2 linked regions of the Chelatococcus sp. HY11 genome follow. The protein of the gene in region 2 interacts with the protein of the main gene of each other region in a pairwise test. Links are inferred from orthologs where the notes say so. Each region holds a gene or a part of one and is shown on either strand. Other genes may lie near its edges. The genes, in order: uvrB and uvrA.

Region 1 (9,676 bases), 630 kb from region 2 along the record:
ACGGTGTAGTTGCAGGCGATATGTTCCAGTACATGGTTATGCACGATCAGGTCGAAGCTGTCCGGCTTCAGGTGGAAACCGTCGCGGCAGAGATCAAAGGCGCCGACGGGCACGCCCACATCCGCGTAGGCCTCCGGCGCGATGTCGACCGCGCGATAGTTCTCGCCGCCTATGCCCTGCAGGAGCTTCGCCAGTCCGCGCTCCGGCGCGAAATGCAGGATATGCGCGCCTTCAGCCAATCGGAGCGCCTTGATATGCAAAGCGGCCACACGGGTGCGCTCAAGCGAGCCGCAACCGGCGCAACGCGCAAGCGGGCGTTTCGGCATATCGAGGAAGGCTTTACCGCCACAGATATTGCAATGCATCAGGATGTTCCACAGGCAGATACTTCTGCGAGAGCGAAGTAAGGCGAACGAATTTGTGCTGAGGCCGTAAAACCACCAGCGCGGCCTCGCAGCATACAGCATTTGGCGGCGCACACCGCAAAAAAGGCCAAGTCTAAGCTATCGAGCCATTGGATATTGTGTCGTTTTCCCTGCCACGCGTTCCGATGATGCGTCGTCGTCTTCGCATGCGCCACACGATGTTGACAAAAAGCAATTGTGACATCAGATGCGATATTGGGGCAGAAAGAAGTGATATGTCTGAGTTAACGCGGCGGTTTATTTTACGAGAAAAGACCAGTCTCGCTCACGCACGCGTTGACGCATTAGTGGGCACATTCGAGCGACGGGAAGATTATACGCGGTATATCCGGGGAATGGCGAAGTTCAGGCTGCCGGTCGAGCATCGCCTGGATCTGTCCCGCTGGCCGGAGGCCTGGGGTCCCTGGCGCCCACGGATGATCGGACATGTTCTCAGGCAGGATTTGCTTGATCTCGGGCTCCCGGACGTTGAGCCGGCCGCTGCGCTGCCGAAAATGCGGACCGAGGCGGAGCTTCTCGGGACGTTGTACGTTCTCCTTGGGTCTAACCTCGGCGCCCAAATCCTGCAGAAGCGTGCCAATGCAATCGGCCTTAGCGATTGTCACGGCGCCCGGCATCTCGCCGTCCAAGCCAGCGGTTTGGATGATTGGCGTGCCTTTACTGCCCGGCTGGATCAAGTCGAACACATCGATATAGAAGCCACTATCGAGGCCTCGCTGGCAACATTCAGGGAAGCGGAATTGGCGTTTGGTGCATCGGCTCCGACCAGTGCCGCACACGCAAGGCCGGAAAGGCTCGCCGATGCCGTCTAGTCGGACGTTGGCCGGCCGAGCTTTCTCGGTCGACTTGACCAATTGTGACCGCGAACCCATTCATATACCCGGCAGCATTCAGCCGCATGGCTGCCTGCTCGCCTGTGACGTCAACGCGGCCGTTGTGCTGCGGCATTCGAGAAACGCCGCCGACATGCTGGGTCTGCAAAAGACCGAGCTCGTCAATGCGCATCTGGACGACATCCTCGGCGCGCGTGTCACGCATGCCCTGCGCAATGCTTTGACCACGTCGAGCGGTGCTTCACGCCCATCTCTTCTTTTTGACGTCGCCCTCGCGGACGGTCGCCGTTTCGATGTTGCCGTTCATCGTTACAAGGCCACCGTCATCATTGAATTCGAGCCCACGCAGACGGTCGTTTCGCCGCTTGAGCTCGCACGCCAGCTCATCAGCCGCATCAGCGACGTCACCGAAGTCAACAAGTTGATCGACAAGACCTCCAAACTGGTGCGTGCGCTGCTCGGTTACGATCGGGTGATGATCTATCGGTTCGAGCAGGACGGTGCTGGCAAAGTCGTCAGCGAGGCGAAGCGTGCCGATCTCGAGAGCTTTCTAGGTCAATATTTTCCGGCCGGCGACATTCCCCAACAGGCGCGCGAACTCTATCTTCGCAACACGATCCGCATCATTTCCGACGCGAGTGGGCATCGTGTGCCGGTTGTGCCCGAGCTCGACCCGTCCGGCGAACCGCTCGACCTGTCCTTCGCGCATCTGCGCAGCGTTTCGCCCGTTCATTGCGAATACCTGCGCAACATGGGCGTTGCCGCCTCGATGTCGATTTCTGTCATTATCGACGGCAGGCTCTGGGGGCTCATTGCCTGTCACCACTACGCGCCGCGCGTTCTGCCGATGGCGCAGCGGGTCTCCGCCGAGATGTTCGGGGAGTTTTTTTCCCTGCACCTCCATGTCCTCAAGCAGAAGCGCAAGCTTGAATCGGCGACGGCTGCGCGCGATGCTCTCGACCGCTTTCTGCAAGCCGCGTCTCACTACGCGGACATAGAAAGCCTTCTGCGCGACAACCTGCCGGATTTCATGCGGCTGATGCCGTGCAACGGCGTCGGCTTATGGATGAATGGAACGTGGAACGGCTACGGCACGACACCACCCCTCGACGCGCTGCCCGAGATCACCCGGTTTATCGGTGAGGTCGCGGAAGGGAAAGTTTGGGCCACCCATGCTCTGTCGCAACGCCTTCCCTCCGCGGCGGACTACCACGAGATCGCTTCCGGCATCCTCGCTATTCCCCTCTCGCAAACTCCCCGGGACTACCTCTTTTTCTTCCGCAAGGAATTCGTGCAGACACTCGAATGGGCAGGCAATCCGGAAAAGTCCTACGAAACCGGGCCCCTCGGCGACCGTCTGACACCCCGTCGCAGTTTCGCGATCTGGAAGGAAACTGTAAGGCACCAATCGCAACCCTGGACGGAAGCCGATCGGGAGATCGCGGAGGCGGCTCGCATCGCGACCGTCGAGGTGGTGCTACGCCACAACGAGATGATGGCGGACGAGCGTAACAAGGCTGATGTCCGCCAGCGCATGCTCAACGAAGAGCTCAATCACCGCGTCAAGAACATCCTCGCCGTCATCAAGTCCATAGTGAGCCACCCCTCGGCCGAGGAATTGAGCCTCACCGACTACGTGCTGACCCTGAAGGGACGCATCCAGGCCCTCGCCTTTGCCCATGACCAGATCGTACGCAGCAACGACGGCGGCATGCTGCTCGATCTTATCACCGCCGAGCTGTCACCTTATCAGCGACATTCCGCGGAAGTTACCCTTGAGGGGCCGGCGGTATGGCTGGACAACCGCTCGTTCTCCGTCATGGCCTTGGTGCTCCACGAGCTGGCGACGAACGCCGCAAAATATGGAAGCCTGTCGTCACCAAACGGCAAGCTCTTGATTCGCTGGTCGCTTGATCAGGACGGGGATTTCGCCCTGTCCTGGAGCGAAAGCGGCGGTCCAGAGGTGAAGCCGCCGAGCCGCCGCGGCTTTGGCACGGCCCTCATCAATCGTAGCATCCCCTATGATCTCGGGGGCCGAAGCGCGGTTTCCTATAATCCCAAAGGCTTGCACGCCGAATTCGTGCTTCCGGCTCGACATGTGAGGAATGCCGCGGACAGCGGACCGGCGTCCGGCAACATCTTACCTATGGGGATCGAGATCGCCCATGCGGCGTTTGCGCCGGACGTCGAAGTTCTCGTGGTGGAAGACCAGATGCTGATCGCGATGGATGTGGAGAACATCCTCGATACGCACGGTGTGACAAACGTTGTGATCACCAGCTCGTCATCCGAGGCCTTGGCCAAGCTGAACGGCCTGACACCGGATGTGGCCGTGCTGGACGTCAACCTCGGAGAGGGCACGTCTATCCCGGTCGCCGATGAACTGAGCCGACGCGGCATCCCCTTCGTTTTCGCTACGGGGTATGGCGACAGCGCGATGATTCCCGCGATATTCTCGGACGTTCCGGTGGTCCGGAAGCCCTATGATGGCCAGGTCCTGGTGGGCGCCATGCGGACAGTCATGGCGCGGACCTGACGGGTAACATGCGAGGAGCTCCTTTCCACCGACGTGGGCGAGACGCCGTTCAGTTGGCAGCAGCTGCCACGCCTGATTACTAAGCTTCTGCTATCGTTAAGATTATTCTGGGCACACAGGATCGGACTTATCCCCGGCTCCTTCATGCACAGGCACGGCCCCACCCTCCTTCATGCGGGAGAGTTTCGATGGCAAGATCAGGCAGCTTTTCTCTGACGGCTCCGTCAAAGATCGTGTTCATTGTCGCGCTCATTCTGGCGATCATCGCGCTTCTGGTGACTTACGGGATGTTTCCGGTGCCTTTCTTCTCGGGCTACGGCTTCGAGACGCTCTTGGTCGGCTTCGTCCTGCTGGTCATCGGCGTCGTTTACAGCGGCATTTGACGGCAAACGCCACGGAAACGGGGTTCAGCGCAGCCCCCACGCGACAATGCGCCTCCATATGCCTTTGGGGAAAGCGCCGCGGATGACACCTGCGGCCTTTTCTCGACGGAGAACTAGGCCCATATTGGGCCCATGGCTCCCAAAACGCCCCGCTCCAAGGCTGCGAAACCCCGCGTCCAGCCCCTTGATCCCTTTCTCGCGGATCTCCTCAACCCGGCGATCAACAAAGGTCGCGCCGGCCCCGGCGGAGCCGCGTCCGACGGCAATGACGAGCGCGGCGGCTTCGGCGAAGCGCCACAGGCGCGTTTTGACGCGGGTGTCGTTTGGACGCCGGGATCGGGTTCAGCACCGGCCAAGCCCGGAAAGTCCGAGCGCCCCGGCGGCAAGAGTCCAACCCGAAAAAAGGCCGCGGCGCCCGAGCCGTTGAGTGACCCCGACGGCGCTTCCGGCGTCTCGGCGACGGTCGCGGCCCTCTCCGCGCTGCTGGAGAGTGGCAATCCGCTTTTCAAGAACGGCAAGCTCTGGACGCCTCACCGCCCGGAGCGGCCCGAGAAGTCGGAAGGCGGTGTCGCCTTTCGCATGCAGTCCGATTTCGAGCCGGCGGGCGACCAGCCCGCGGCCATCGTCGAACTTGTCGATGGCATCCGCCGCCAGGAGGCCGACCAGGTCCTGCTCGGCGTTACCGGTTCGGGCAAGACCTTCACCATGGCGAAGGTGATCGAGGAAACGCAGCGCCCGGCGCTCATCCTCGCGCCCAACAAGACGCTGGCCGCCCAGCTTTATGGGGAGTTCAAGAGCTTCTTCCCCGACAACGCGGTCGAATACTTCGTCTCGTATTACGACTACTACCAGCCCGAGGCTTATGTACCCCGGTCGGACACCTATATCGAGAAGGAATCGTCGATCAACGAACAGATCGACCGCATGCGCCATTCCGCGACGCGTGCCCTCCTTGAGCGCGATGACGTCATCATCGTCGCCTCGGTGTCCTGCATCTACGGTATCGGCTCGGTCGAGACCTATACGGCCATGACCTTCTCGGTGAAAGTCGGCGAGACGATCGAGCAGCGGCAGCTCATCGCCGATCTGGTGGCCCTGCAATATAAACGCACAGGCGGCGACTTCGGCCGTGGCACCTTCCGCGTTCGCGGCGACGTCATCGAGATCTTCCCCGCCCACTACGAGGACCGCGCCTGGCGCGTCTCGCTGTTCGGCGACGAGGTGGAATCCATCGTCGAGTTCGATCCCCTGACCGGGCAGAAGACGTCTGATCTCGGCTTCGTCAAGGTCTATGCGAATTCGCACTATGTCACCCCGCGTCCGACACTGATCCAGTCCATCAAGGGCATCAAGGAAGAGCTCAAGTGGCGGCTTGAGGAGCTCAACCGGATGGGCCGCCTCCTGGAAGCCCAGCGGCTGGAGCAGCGTACGACCTTCGATCTCGAGATGCTCGAAGCCACTGGCTCCTGCGCCGGCATCGAGAACTATTCGCGCTATCTCACCGGCCGGCGGCCGGGCGAGCCGCCGCCGACCCTGTTTGAATATCTGCCGGACAACGCGCTCGTCTTCGCCGACGAAAGCCATGTCACCATCCCGCAGATCGGCGGCATGTATCGCGGCGACTTCCGCCGCAAGGCGACACTGGCGGAATATGGCTTCCGTCTGCCCTCCTGCATGGACAACCGCCCGCTGCGCTTCGAGGAATGGGACGCCATGCGACCCCAGACCGTGAATGTCTCGGCCACGCCCGGCTCGTGGGAGATGGAACGGACCGGCGGTGTTTTCGTCGAGCAGGTCATTCGCCCGACCGGCCTCGTCGATCCGCCCGTCGACATCCGGCCGGCCCGCACGCAGGTCGACGATCTGCTCGGCGAAGTCAAGGCGGTGGCCGCTCAGGGCTATCGCTCTCTCGTCACGGTGCTGACGAAGCGCATGGCGGAAGACCTGACCGAATATCTGCATGAGCACGGCGTTCGCGTGCGCTACATGCATTCCGACATCGACACCATCGAGCGCATCGAGATCATTCGTGACTTGAGGCTCGGCGCCTTCGACGTGCTGGTCGGCATCAACCTGCTGCGCGAGGGCCTCGACATCCCAGAATGTGCGCTCGTCGCCATTCTCGATGCCGACAAGGAAGGCTTCCTGCGTTCGGAGACCTCGCTCATCCAGACCATCGGCCGCGCCGCGCGCAATGTCGACGGCCGCGTGATCTGTTATGCCGACAATGTCACGGGCAGCCTCGAACGGGCCATGGCCGAGACTTCCCGGCGCCGCGAGAAGCAGCTCGCCTACAACGCCGAGCATGGCATAACGCCGCAATCCATCAAGAAGAACATCGGCGACATCCTCGATTCGGTCTACGAGCGCGATCACGTCAAGGTAGACACCGGCCTCCTGCCGAAGGAGGCGACAGGTGTCGGCCACAACCTCAAGGCCGTCATGGCCGACCTCGAGAAGCGCATGCGCGAGGCGGCCGCCAATCTCGAATTCGAAACCGCCGCGCGCCTGCGCGACGAGATCAAGCGGCTTCAGGCGACCGAACTCGCCATCGCCGATGATCCGTTGGCCCGGCAGGAGGATGTGGAGGCCAAGGCCGGCCACTTCGCCGGATCGCGCAAATATGGCGCCAAGGCGAACCAGCCGCCCGGCAGCGATGGCGAGCCGGCCACGCGCGCCCGCAAACCGACCCTCGACGAGATGGGACCGCACAACCGTGAGATCCCCCTTGGCGCGGAGGAATTCAAACCGCGCGCCGTCGCGGATTGGGCGGGTACATCCAATGTCAAGAAAGGCGGGCGTCGGCGACGGTAGCGCTTTTGACGATGTCTCGCTTTCGCGCTTTTGAGGGCGCACGCTCCTTCATCACAACTTGCTGATTGTGAAAGAACAATCGATCAGTGTTTTCTATTGAGAGGCATGATCCCAATGCCACAGAGGACACTGATCACGATGAGCCCGCCTACCTGTCCCCCCGGTTTTAGAACATCGCTGTCCAGGATATCGAGAGCGGCCGCCGCGACAGGGGTCACCGCCGTGCTTGCCGCGGCTGCGGTCACTCCCGCTTTCGCGCAAGCGCAGGTTCAGGCTTCCCGCGAAAGCTGTGCCACCCTCCAGAATCTGGTGCAGCGCCAGGGACGTGTGGTCATCGGTACCGGCCCCTACCTTTACGATACCTATGTCAACAACTGCGCGCCGCGGCAGAGCCAAGTGCCGGCCTATCTCGCGACGCGCGACAACCCGCAGTGCTTTGTTGGGTATAGCTGCGGCCAAGGCAACGACTGACCACCACGCCGTCTCAATGACCGGCAACAAAAAGGCGCCGTACAAGCGGCGCCTTTTCCATTTCAGCCTTGAAGCCGGCCTGTTCTCAGCCCTGCTGGATCGCCGAGAGCATCCATTTGCCGCCCTTCGAACGACGAAACGTCCAGAGTTCGGTCGCCTCGGAGGGCAGTTCCGCATGGCCCGCGACGATCTTGTTCGTCTCACGGTCAAGGGGGGTGTCTATCAGCGAGAAGCGCATGGCGACAGTCGCGTATTCCACATCCCCCTCACGCCACGCCTCGGCAAGATCGCCCTGCAGGAGCTTGACGTCGGAAAGACGGTTGATGTGGCCCTCAGCCGCCGTGCTGGCGAGATCCTCGGCCATGAAGGCGACCACTTCCGGCGTCGCCAGGCGGCGGAGCGCGTTCAGGTCCTCATTCGAATAGGCGGCCTGCACGTCGATGAGCGTGCGCTCGAAAGCCTCGAAATCGGACGGCTGAATATCAAGCTCGTCCACCGGGGTCGCCGGAGCGGCTGGAGCCGGGGCTCCACCCAGGCCGCCACCAAGCCCCTTGCCGAGGCCACCCAGACCTCCGCCTAGACCACCGAGCCCGCCACCAAGCGCGCTGCGGTTCATGCCGTTACCCATCGGGCCGGCGCCGGCCATGGCCGGCTCCTGCCGACGGCGGAAGAAGCGCATCGCCAGCATGACGAGGCCGACAATCAGGCCCACCTGCAGGAGGAGACCGAGGATGGAACCGAGGCCGGAGAGGCCACCGAACAGGCCGCTGCCGGAGAGAAGGCCGAACAGGCCCGCGCCGAGCAGACCGCCCATCAGGGCCGTTCCAAAGCCGCCGCCGAAAAGACCGGAGCGCGGGGGCGTCGCGGGACGGGCCGCCATGCCGGGCTGTGCCGCATTCGGTTGGGCCGCGCTGGGCTGGGTTGTGGAGCGCTGGAGCGGAGCCGCCTGGGTTGGCGCGGTCGCGGTCGGCGGCGGCGCGCTATAGGTGCGCGATCCCCTGCTGCCCATGCCCCCGCTGCGACCTGCGCGCGCCTCCGCGACACTCGCCGTGACCATCAAGGCAAGCGTGGCGATGGCAACGAAACCACCGCGGCGACCCAAGGTTCTCAACAACGTCGTCCCTCCCGTCGAAATCAATTGCTGCCGGCGAGCTGATCAACCGGCGTGGCGACCTGCGAACGGCAGGCATAGCCGCCATTCGCCCGATGCATGGAAGATAGGGAACGCATCAGCCGTTGGAAAGGCCTCTCCAACATGTTTTTCATGATTTTGCGATGCTTTCGCGAGGTCTCGCCACTGCGGGACGTCAAGGGTCCGCGACATCAGCACGACTTTCCCAGAAGATCGCTCGTCCGCGAGCTTCACTGTTCCTCGCAACACTGTAAGCGGGCGGACGATATGCGACCGCCTCCGCGGGCCGGGCGACGTTGAGATTCCGTTAGGACAATGCTCGCATTCTTCAAGCCTTACAGTGACAGCGCGCGGAGTAATGCGTATGGCGCGCCGCCCCTTCAGCCGCCTGCCTTCGTGGAAACTGGGCGGATCTATACTGGTCGTCCTGGCCCTCGCCGGATGCGGGTTGTTCGTCATGGAAAAGCGAGCAGCCTGGCGCGGCGAGGCGGAGGTCGCATGTCTGGCGACGCACAAGGACGTGCGCGCATCCGCTTATTTCGAGCAGGCCCGCGCCATTTCAGGCCCTGGTGCCTGTGGCATGGATTATCCGTTCCGTGTGAGCGCCTTCAGTGAGGGCAGCATCACTTTGAAATCCCGCGCGCTGCTTGCCTGCCCGGCGATCACGACGACAGATCGCTGGTTCGCGGAGATCGTGCAGCCGGCGGCCATGCTCTATTTTGGCCAGCCGGTCACGGGCGTGAACGCGGGCTCCTACAACTGCCGCACCATGAACAACAAGGCTGGGGCCCCACGCTCAGAGCATTCCTACGGCAACGCGGTCGACATCATGTCGCTGACTTTCGCCGACGGGCGAGTGATTACGGTTCTCAAGGGCTGGCGCGGCGCGCCCGAGGAGCAGGAGTTCCTGCGGGAGATCTTTGTCGGTTCCTGTCGCTATTTCTCAACGGTCCTGGGGCCGGGAGCCGATGCCCATCACAATGACCATTTTCACCTGGACCTCGCGCGTCACGCCAGAGGCCGGACAATCTGCAAACCCGTCATCAAATTCGCGCCGCGCATCGACCCCGACAGGCCAATGT
Region 2 (9,851 bases):
GACAACCTCCTCACGGAAATCCACGAAGGCGCGGATCATGTCATAGAGGTTCAGGAGTTCCGGCCGGCCACCGTTCAGCGCCACCATATTCGCGCCGAAACTCGTCTGCAGCGCGGTGAACCGGTAGAGTTGGTTCAACACCACATCGGCGACCGCGTCGCGCTTCAGCTCGATCACGATGCGCATGCCATCGCGATCGGACTCGTCGCGCAGGTCGGAAATGCCCTCGATCCGCTTCTCGCGAACGAGATCAGCGATCTTCTCGATCAGCGCCGCCTTGTTCACCTGATAGGGAATCTCGGTGACGATGATCGCCTCGCGATCCTTCCGGATCTGCTCGACGGAGGCCCGGGCGCGCATGATGATCGAACCGCGACCGGTCGAATAGGCCGACCGGATGCCGCCACGCCCAAGGATGGTCGCGGCCGTCGGGAAGTCCGGTCCGGGCACGATCTCGGTCAGCGCCTCGAGGCTTATGTCCGGATCCTCGATATAGGCGAAGCATGCGTCCACCACCTCACCGAGATTATGCGGCGGGATGTTGGTCGCCATGCCGACGGCGATGCCGCCCGCACCATTCACCAGGAGGTTCGGGAAGCCCGCCGGCAGAACCGTGGGCTCGCGCTCGCTGTTGTCGTAGTTGTCCTGGAAATTGACCGTGTCTTTGTCGAGATCGTCCAGGAGCGCCATGGCGGGCTTGGCGAGCCGCACCTCGGTATAACGCATCGCCGCCGGCGGGTCGGCATCGACGGAGCCGAAGTTCCCCTGCCCGTCGAGCAGCGGCAGGCGCATGGAAAAATCCTGCGCCATGCGCACCAGCGCGTCATAGATCGATTGGTCGCCATGCGGGTGATATTTACCGATGACGTCACCGACCACGCGCGCCGACTTGCGATAGGGCTTGTCGGGCGTATAGCCGTTTTCATACATGGAGTAGAGGATGCGGCGGTGCACAGGCTTCAGGCCGTCACGCACATCCGGCAAGGCGCGGCTCACGATCACGCTCATGGCGTAATCGAGATAGCTGCGCTTCATCTCATCGGAGATCGACACCAGAGCGATGCCGCCGCCGATCTTCTCGTCATCATCTGCCAAGAGAGAGTTCCAACAAAAAAATCAGAAAGGGGCCTTTGGAGCGTCCGAACGGACCTCATCCGCAATGGAGGGCGGTCTATGCCACGACAGCCATTCCATTCAGGCCCCAGCCCGCCGGACGCAACCCGCCCGCATGATGGGGAAACGCACCTGATTCAACGATTTCATGAGCGATCTCATCGAAGAAAGGGATGCACTTTACCAGTACCATGCTCTAACGCATCCGCGGGCGAAAAGCCAGCGCTGACACCCCCTGTTCACGATTTAATTATCAATATATATCAATAACTTACCTGAACCGGGTAATTCGATCCGCATCCATCGGCCGCGCGCGAAGCGCACAACGGCCGATTCTGACGATTCGCGGCGCATTTTTCCCGCCGCCGGCGGCCGCAAACGCCCCCGAGCCAAGACCTGTCCGGCTGCCTCCACCTGTCACCGGACCGTCGCCGGACTGCCCTAAGGTCGCGACCTTCCGGGCCCCAGATCCGCACCAACGCCAGCCCGTCAGTGGTCCTCCTGGAACAAGCCGATGCTCCGAACACGCCTTTCATTGCTGGCTGCCGCCTTCGTTGGCCTCACCCAAATTGGCCTCGCGCCTGCCGCCCTCGCCGCCGAGAACCTGCCCCGCGCCGTGACGTTGCGTTTCATCGGCGAGAGAAGCCTTCCCGCCCACACTGATGTGGATGGAACGCGGGTCGGTGGGCTCTCGGGGCTTGCCTTCGACGGCGCGAGCAAGACCTGGATCGCCCTCAGCGACGACCGCTCGGAGAAGGCCCCCGCCCGCTTCTACACCCTGAGGCTCGACTATGACGCCTCCGGCTTCCGCGGCGTGACAGTCGACAGGGCCGTCACACTGCTCGAAACGGACGGCAAGCCATTCCCAATACGGAGCATCGACCCGGAAGCCCTGCGCCTTCATCCCGCAGGCGGCGCGCTCTACTGGACGAGCGAAGGCGACGCGACCACCGGCGTCGACCCTGTGCTGCGGGCAGCCACCGCCGACGGGCGTTTCCTGCGTGAGATCAAGCTGCCGGAGCGCTACCGCGTCAGCATCGACGCCAAGGTCGATGCCAAGCGCGGGCCGCGCAACAATCTTGCCTTCGAAGGACTGGCGCTGACGCCGGACGCGGCAACCCTGATCGTCGCCCTGGAAAACGCGCTTGTGCAGGACGGTCCGAAAGCCTCGCTGACGGAAACGAGCCCCGTGCGTGTTGCCACCTTCGACGTGGCGTCAGGGCAGGCCGGCCCCGAATGGGTCTATGTGACCGATCCGATCCGCATGGCCCCGGCCAAGGCGGGCGGCTTCGCGGACAATGGCGTATCGGACATTCTCGCGCTCGACGCGGAAACGCTGCTCGTCATGGAGCGCGGCTACAGCGCGGGCAAGGGCAACGATATCCGTCTCTATCGCACGCACCGGCGGAACGCGACGGACGTCTCCGCCATCGACGCGCTCTCCGGCGCGACATGGACGCCCCTCGACAAGGCGCTCGTGCTGGATCTTACAACCCTTGGCGTTGCCCTCGACAATTTCGAGGGCATGGACTTCGGTCCGCGGCTGGAGAACGGCAACCGCACGCTGGTCATCGTCTCCGATGACAATTTCAACGACGCGCAGACCACCAAGTTCCTGGCCTTCGAGGTCATCGAGAAGTCCGGGGATTAGCGTGGGGAGACTGTAGCGCTCCCGGTGTGTGACGGGACATCCTGCCCCATCCTGTCCAACAACGCCCGATCCCTAACCTTCAGGGGAGGGATCGGCGAAGACGGCCTCGTGCATGCCCGATGCCCGGCGCGGAAGGGTCCAGCGCCGCGTTTCAGACTAGAACGGAATATCGTCGTCGAGGTCACTGGCGTATTTCGAACCGCCGCTCGCGGCCGGGCGCCTGTCTGAAGAGCGTTGTTCCATGGGCGAGGCGCGGCCGAAGTCGCCACCGCGCGAACCGCCGTAGCTGTCGTCCTCGATGGCGCCGCCGCCCTCGCCGCCCCGGCTGTCGAGAATGGTGAGCTCGCCACGGAAGCGCTGCAACACGATTTCGGTGGTGTAGCGCTCCTGACCGTCCTTGTCCTGCCATTTGCGGGTCTGGAGCTGGCCCTCGAGATAAACCTTCGAGCCCTTGCGCAGATATTGCTCGGCGATCTTCGCGAGGTTCTCGTTGAAGATCACCACGCTATGCCATTCCGTGCGCTCACGGCGCTCACCGGTGGCCTTGTCGCGCCAGGTCTCCGATGTGGCGATGCGCAGGTTGACGACCGGATCTCCCGAGCCGAGCCGGCGCGTCTCGGGGTCACGCCCGAGATTTCCGACCAGAATGACCTTATTGACGCTGCCTGCCATAACGGACCTCCACGGCCAAGCCGAACCAAACCACGAACGCAGCCACCCGGTCGAGACCCAACGGGACGCAGAACGACTGCGCAGGCTCTCCACTCGCGGGCACCGGGATCTGGCTCAGCACATTCCAAAGCCTACAATTGGTCCGGACACTAGCCGATCATCCCCGCCGCCGTCGCCCGAGGGCACGGGCTTGTCCACATGCAATGGCAGTCGTGATGATAACCCGCAATGAAACCGAACCGCGGCACGATAAAATGTTCTCTTTCTGTTCTAGACAGAATATCCAAAGTCTGCAACTCTCCCGGTGTCAAAAACACGTGGATGCAAGACACGTGGATGATTCAGAGATCGGAGCCGCGGCCTCGATAGGCATCTGTCCGGTAACAGCGCCGGTACGGAACCGTACGCTGTCACGCGACCCGATCCGCGATCGTCCGGGTCGAGGCGCGGGGCTTTGTCGTGCAAAACGCGAGCCACTGGCATAAATGGACCGGAAGGCCCATGTAGTTGCCCGTACCCGCCCCGGGATACGGGCTGTTGATCTCGTCCCTCGCGCATGACGACAAGCCATGTGAGAAGGGCGGGCTCCTTTTTCATGTCGTTCGTCGTTCAGCGCTCCAGGCGCCGTCCGCTCCTGTCGATCACACCTGTCCGTTGAGAGCCATGGCTCAGAAATCGAAGAAGAACCCCACGGTCACCGCCTCCCCGGCGGACACATCATCGACGGCCAAATCATCGGTCGCCAAATCGTCGGCCAACAAGGCACCGGCCAAGGAGGCATCGGCCAAGAAGGCATCGATTGCCGTGGCAACGACCGCCGCGACACCGGTCAAGAAAGCCGCGGTCGTCCTGCCGGAAAGCCGGCGTCTCAACCATGATGGGCCGACGCGCATGCTCACCATCCGGGGAGCACGGGAGCACAATCTCAAGAACGTCGACCTCGCGGTCCCGCGTGACAAGCTGGTCGTGTTCACGGGCCTTTCCGGGTCGGGCAAATCGTCGCTGGCCTTCGACACGATCTATGCGGAGGGCCAGCGCCGCTACGTCGAATCCCTGTCGGCCTATGCCCGGCAGTTTCTGGAGATGATGCAGAAGCCGGACGTCGACGAGATCGACGGCCTGTCGCCTGCCATCTCCATCGAGCAGAAGACCACCTCGAAGAATCCACGCTCCACGGTTGGCACGGTCACCGAGATCTACGATTACATGCGCCTTCTCTGGGCACGCGCCGGCGTGCCCTATTCGCCGGCCACCGGCCTGCCGATCGAGAGTCAGACTGTCAGCCAGATGGTCGACCGCATCCTGGCCCTGCCGGAGAAGACGCGCCTCTATCTGCTGGCGCCTGTCGTGCGCGGCCGCAAGGGCGAATACCGGAAGGAACTCGCCGATTTCATGAAGCGCGGCTTCCAGCGCGTGAAGATCGACGGCACTTATTACGAGATCGCCGACGCACCCAATCTCGACAAGAAGCTGAAGCACGATATCGACGTGGTGGTCGATCGCGTTGTCGTCCGCGCCGACATCGCGGCGCGCCTGGCGGAATCGCTAGAAACGTCGCTTGAGCTCGCCGAAGGTATCGCGGTGATTGAGTTCGCCGACGAAACAGACGCCAAGGGCGCTCCCCGCCGCGATGTGCTCTCGTCGAAATTTGCCTGCCCGGTGTCCGGCTTCACGATCCCGGAGATCGAGCCGCGGCTTTTCTCCTTCAATAATCCCTATGGCGCCTGCCCGGTCTGCGACGGGCTTGGGCACGAGATGCGGATCGATCCCGACCTTGTGGTGCCGGATCATAAGCTAACCCTGCGCGGCGGCGCGATCGCCCCCTGGGCACGCTCGACGTCACCCTATTACGGGCAGACGCTCGACGCGCTGGCGCGCCACTACGGCTTCTCGGTGACGAAACCGTGGAGCGAGCTGCCGGAGAAAGCACAAGACGTCATCCTCTACGGCAGCGGCGCGACGTCGGTGCGCTTCTCCTATGAGGACGGCCTGCGCGCCTACGAGGTCAACAAGCCCTTCGAGGGCGTGATCTCCAACCTCGAACGCCGCTGGAAGGAGACCGAAAGCGATTGGGCGCGCGAGGAAATCGGCCGCTTCATGAGCGAGACGCCCTGCGCGGCCTGCGGCGGGCACCGCCTCAAGCCGGAAGCGCTCGCGGTCAAGGTCGGCCATCGCCACATCAGCGAGGTGGCGCAGCTCTCCGTGCGCGACGCGCGGGATTGGTTCGACGCCGTTCCCAATCAGCTCAACGCCAAGCAGAACGAGATCGCCGGCCGTATCCTCAAGGAGATTCGCGACCGTCTGGTGTTCCTGCTGGACGTCGGCCTCGACTATCTCACGCTCGCGCGCGCCTCGGGAACCCTGTCCGGCGGTGAGAGCCAGCGCATTCGCCTCGCGAGTCAGATCGGTTCGGGGCTGACAGGCGTGCTCTACGTTCTCGACGAACCGTCGATCGGCCTGCATCAGCGCGACAACGAGCGGTTGCTGCAGACGCTGAAGCGGCTGCGCGACCTCGGCAACACGGTCATCGTCGTCGAGCATGACGAGGACGCCATCCTGACGGCCGACTATGTTGTCGATGTCGGGCCGGGCGCCGGCATCCATGGCGGCGAGATCGTCGCGCAGGGCACACCGAACGACATCCTGGCCAATCCAGCCTCGCTGACCGGCCGCTATCTCACCGGCGAACTCGGCGTGCCCCTGCCGGCGAAGCGCCGCAAGCCACAGAAGGGACGCCAGCTCACCATATCAGGCGCGCGCGGCAACAACCTCAAGGACGTGACTGCGGCTTTCCCGCTCGGCACCTTCACCTGCGTCACGGGCGTGTCTGGCGGCGGCAAGTCGACGCTCGTCATCGACACGCTTTATAAGGCGGTGGCGCGGCGGCTGAACAATGCGCTGGAGCACCCCACGCCTTTCGATGACATCGGAGGCCTGGAACATCTCGACAAGGTCATCGACATCGACCAGTCGCCGATCGGCCGCACCCCGCGGTCGAACCCGGCCACCTATACCGGCGCGTTCACCCCGATCCGCGAATGGTTCGCCGGTTTGCCGGAGGCCAAGGCGCGTGGCTACCAGCCGGGACGCTTCTCCTTCAACGTCAAGGGCGGGCGCTGCGAAGCCTGCCAGGGCGACGGTGTCATCAAGATCGAGATGCACTTCCTTCCCGACGTCTACGTCACCTGCGACGTGTGCAAAGGCAAGCGGTACGATCGCGAGACGCTGGAGGTGAAGTACCGCCAGCGCTCCATCGCCGATGTGCTCGATATGACGGTGGACGAGGCGCGTGACCTGTTCCATGCCGTGCCGGCGATCCGCGACAAGATGGAAACGCTGTCGCGTGTCGGTCTCGGCTACATCAAGGTCGGTCAGCAGGCCACCACCCTGTCGGGCGGCGAGGCGCAACGCGTCAAGCTGTCGAAGGAATTGTCCAAGCGCGCGACGGGCCGCACGCTCTATATCCTCGACGAGCCGACCACGGGCCTGCATTTCCACGATGTCGCCAAGTTGCTCGAGGTACTGCACGAGCTCGTCGAGCAGGGCAACACCGTCATCGTCATCGAGCACAACCTGGAGGTCATCAAGACGGCCGACTGGGTCATCGACATGGGCCCGGAGGGCGGCGACGGCGGCGGCACCATTGTGGCGCAAGGCACGCCGGAGACAATTGCCAAATCTTCGAGCAGTCACACGGGCAGATTCTTGGCAGAGGTCCTCGAAAGGCGACCACTTCGCACACGCAACCAAGCGGCTGCGGAATAGCTCCTAGCCTCGATTTTGCCCTTTTTTGGGGATTTCGGCCCATATGTAACTAAATTCTTACCCTATCGGCACCATGGACATGCTTCCAGCGCATGACTGTCATTCAGAATCTCCCCTGCCTGAAATCGAGGCAAAGGCCTATATGCTGCATCGCAACAAGGCGAGATCGGCAGCATCCGCGAAGCCCCTCGCCAGCAGGAGATTAAAATGATTGTCACGCATATCCTCGCCAAGATCCGCAGCTACCTGCGTTACCGCGATACCGTCCGTGAGCTGTCCCGCCTGTCGGACCGCGAACTCAACGATCTCGGCCTGTCCCGTTGGGATATCCCCTTCATTGCGCGCAAGCACACGAAGGTCGGTGCCTGATCGTCGGGATCACATAGATCCTGGCTCGTAACGCCCGCCCGTTTGGCGGGCGTTCGTGTTTTGAGACGACGAATGCGGTGATAGCGCCCCAGACGTCACAAAGGAGCCGATATCGATCCATACCGCTGTCGACCATTGTGCCAGTCGATATTGCGGAGCTGAAATTCATGGCGACGATTATCCTGCCTAATGCCGATGGTTCTTCCTCGGAATTTCCGGTCGATAATTTCAAGTTCAGAACCCAGGATGGCGTCGAGTTAGAAGTCCATTGCCCATCTGACGGGAACACGCGCCGGGGCGACCTCGTGCTCTGTGTGTTCACCGAGGAGCACTCTCTGGTTGTTCGGCCTTGCTGTTCGAATGTGATTGCTGTGGGTCTGGAGGTGCGTAAGCTCAAATCGGCCGACGTGTCAGAAGCGGATTCGCCGACCTAGCCCATTTTCCGGAAAGCCATGCCACCGCGTGTAGCCAGGAAGCCGAGTGTTAAGAACGGGCACGCTTTTGCTGTCCGACTCATAAGGACAGGCGGTAAGAGCTTGACGGCCGACGTGGCCGCTCCCACAACAGCCGCATGGTTCAGTCCCCTTCCTCCTCTCGCCCGCTTCATGTCATCGGCGGTGGTCTCGCCGGCTCCGAAGCCGCCTGGCAGATCGCTCAGTCCGGCCAGTCCGTCGTCCTTCATGAGATGCGGCCGACGACGGCGACGCCCGCCCACAAAGGCGAAGGCTTGGCGGAGCTCGTGTGCTCCAACTCCTTCCGCTCCGATGACGCCGAGACAAACGCTGTCGGTCTTCTTCATCAGGAGATGCGCGGGCTGTCCTCACTCATCATGGCGATGGCAGACCGTCACCAGGTGCCGGCCGGAGGCGCATTGGCTGTCGACCGGGAGGGCTTCTCCGCCGCGGTGACCTCCGCGCTGGCCGCCCACCCCAATGTCGAGATCGTCCGGACGGAGGTTGCCGGCCTGCCGCCGGATGAGTGGGGCGAAGCCATCATTGCCACTGGCCCCCTCACCTCTCCATCGCTGGCGGATGCCATAAGGAGCCTCACCGGCGAGGGTGAGCTCGCCTTCTTCGATGCGATCGCACCGATCATCCATCGCGATTCCATCAATATGGACATCGTCTGGGCGCAATCCCGCTACGACAAGGCCGGTCCGGGTGGCACGGGCGCCGACTATCTCAACTGCCCGATGACCCGCGAGGAATATGAGGCCTTCGTCGATGCCTTGCTCGCGGGCGAAACCACCGACTTCCGCGAATGGGAAAAGGACACTCCCTACTTCAACGGTTGCCTGCCGATCGAGGTCATGGCCGCGCGCGGGCGCGAAACCCTGCGTCACGGGCCCATGAAGCCGGTCGGCCTCACCAATCCGCGCAACCCCGACGTAAAACCCTATGCCATCGCGCAGCTCCGGCAGGACAACGCCCTTGGCACGCTCTTCAACATGGTCGGCTTCCAGACGAAGCTCCGCCACGGCGCACAGGTCGATGTGCTGCGGATGATCCCCGGCCTGGAGCGCGCGGAATTCGCGCGCCTCGGCGGCCTGCACCGCAATACCTTCCTCAATTCGCCCAAGCTCCTTGATCCGCGCCTGCGCCTCAAGGCTCTGCCACGCCTGCGCTTCGCCGGCCAGATCACCGGCTGCGAGGGCTATGTCGAAAGCGCGGCGGTCGGACTGATGGCCGGGCGGCTCGCCGCAGCCGAACGCGAGGGCCGCGAGATCACCCTGCCGCCGGCGACGACGGCGCTCGGTGCCCTTCTCAACCACATCACTGGCGGCCACATCGCGGCCATCGATGCCGGACCGCAGTCCTTCCAGCCGATGAATGTCAATTTCGGCCTGTTCCCGCCGCTCGAAGGCGCGGTCAAGAGCCCGGACGGCAAGCGCCTGCGCGGCCCCGCCAAGGCCGTCGCCAAGAAGAAGGCGCTGACGGACCGGGCGAGGGCCGATTTCGCGAGTTGGCGCGCGACCTTGCCCGAGCCGGCGCTGGCTGTGGCCTGATCGGACAGATCTTTTCTTTCAGCGCAGCCGCCGCGAGGCGCGCCAGAGCAGCCATTGCTTGCGCCATTGGGGCAGATCGACGATCGACCGATAGGGGTCATAGTCGCGTCGGTCGAACTCGCGGAGATAGGCCGGCACGAGCATCGCCGGCAGATAAACGGGACGGACGCGCGAAGGCACCTGAGCGAGCCCGTCGAGGCCTGCGCGATAATGCCGTTCCGCCAGGCTGCGCATGGCGGCGATGACCTTCGCGAGTGCCGGCGTCCGTTCCCCAGC

Evidence for each region.
Region 1: the proteins of uvrA (region 2) and uvrB interact in binary tests that used the Escherichia coli proteins (3 or more experiments, as listed by UniProt). The link is inferred for Chelatococcus sp. HY11 from one-to-one orthologs.

Annotation. Positions count from the first base shown.
Region 1 is NZ_JAHBRX010000001.1:58,360-68,035, reverse strand. The notes cover bases 3,923-7,191. They hold uvrB (excinuclease ABC subunit UvrB), read left to right. Parts: upstream 3,923-4,309; coding sequence 4,310-6,991; downstream 6,992-7,191. Other genes in these bases: KIO74_RS00300 (hypothetical protein), read left to right, coding at 7,130-7,191; KIO74_RS00310 (hypothetical protein), read left to right, coding at 3,983-4,177. Also shown: KIO74_RS00325 (class I SAM-dependent methyltransferase), read right to left, coding at 1-365; KIO74_RS00320 (biliverdin-producing heme oxygenase), read left to right, coding at 641-1,237; KIO74_RS00315 (HWE histidine kinase domain-containing protein), read left to right, coding at 1,245-3,794; more of KIO74_RS00300, read left to right, coding at 7,192-7,462; KIO74_RS00295 (TIM44-like domain-containing protein), read right to left, coding at 7,548-8,519; KIO74_RS00290 (extensin-like domain-containing protein), read left to right, coding at 8,959-9,676. UniProt on the Escherichia coli protein: The UvrABC repair system catalyzes the recognition and processing of DNA lesions. A damage recognition complex composed of 2 UvrA and 2 UvrB subunits scans DNA for abnormalities.
Region 2 is NZ_JAHBRX010000001.1:690,071-699,921, reverse strand. What follows is about bases 3,958-7,401. They hold uvrA (excinuclease ABC subunit UvrA), read left to right. Parts: upstream 3,958-4,327; coding sequence 4,328-7,201; downstream 7,202-7,401. Also shown: gyrA (DNA gyrase subunit A), read right to left, coding at 1-1,035; KIO74_RS03450 (esterase-like activity of phytase family protein), read left to right, coding at 1,628-2,764; ssb (single-stranded DNA-binding protein), read right to left, coding at 2,921-3,436; KIO74_RS03435 (DUF1127 domain-containing protein), read left to right, coding at 7,409-7,570; KIO74_RS03430 (hypothetical protein), read left to right, coding at 7,738-8,004; methylenetetrahydrofolate--tRNA-(uracil(54)-C(5))-methyltransferase (FADH(2)-oxidizing) TrmFO, read left to right, coding at 8,142-9,575; KIO74_RS03420 (phytoene/squalene synthase family protein), read right to left, coding at 9,594-9,851. UniProt on the Escherichia coli protein: The UvrABC repair system catalyzes the recognition and processing of DNA lesions. UvrA is an ATPase and a DNA-binding protein. A damage recognition complex composed of 2 UvrA and 2 UvrB subunits scans DNA for abnormalities.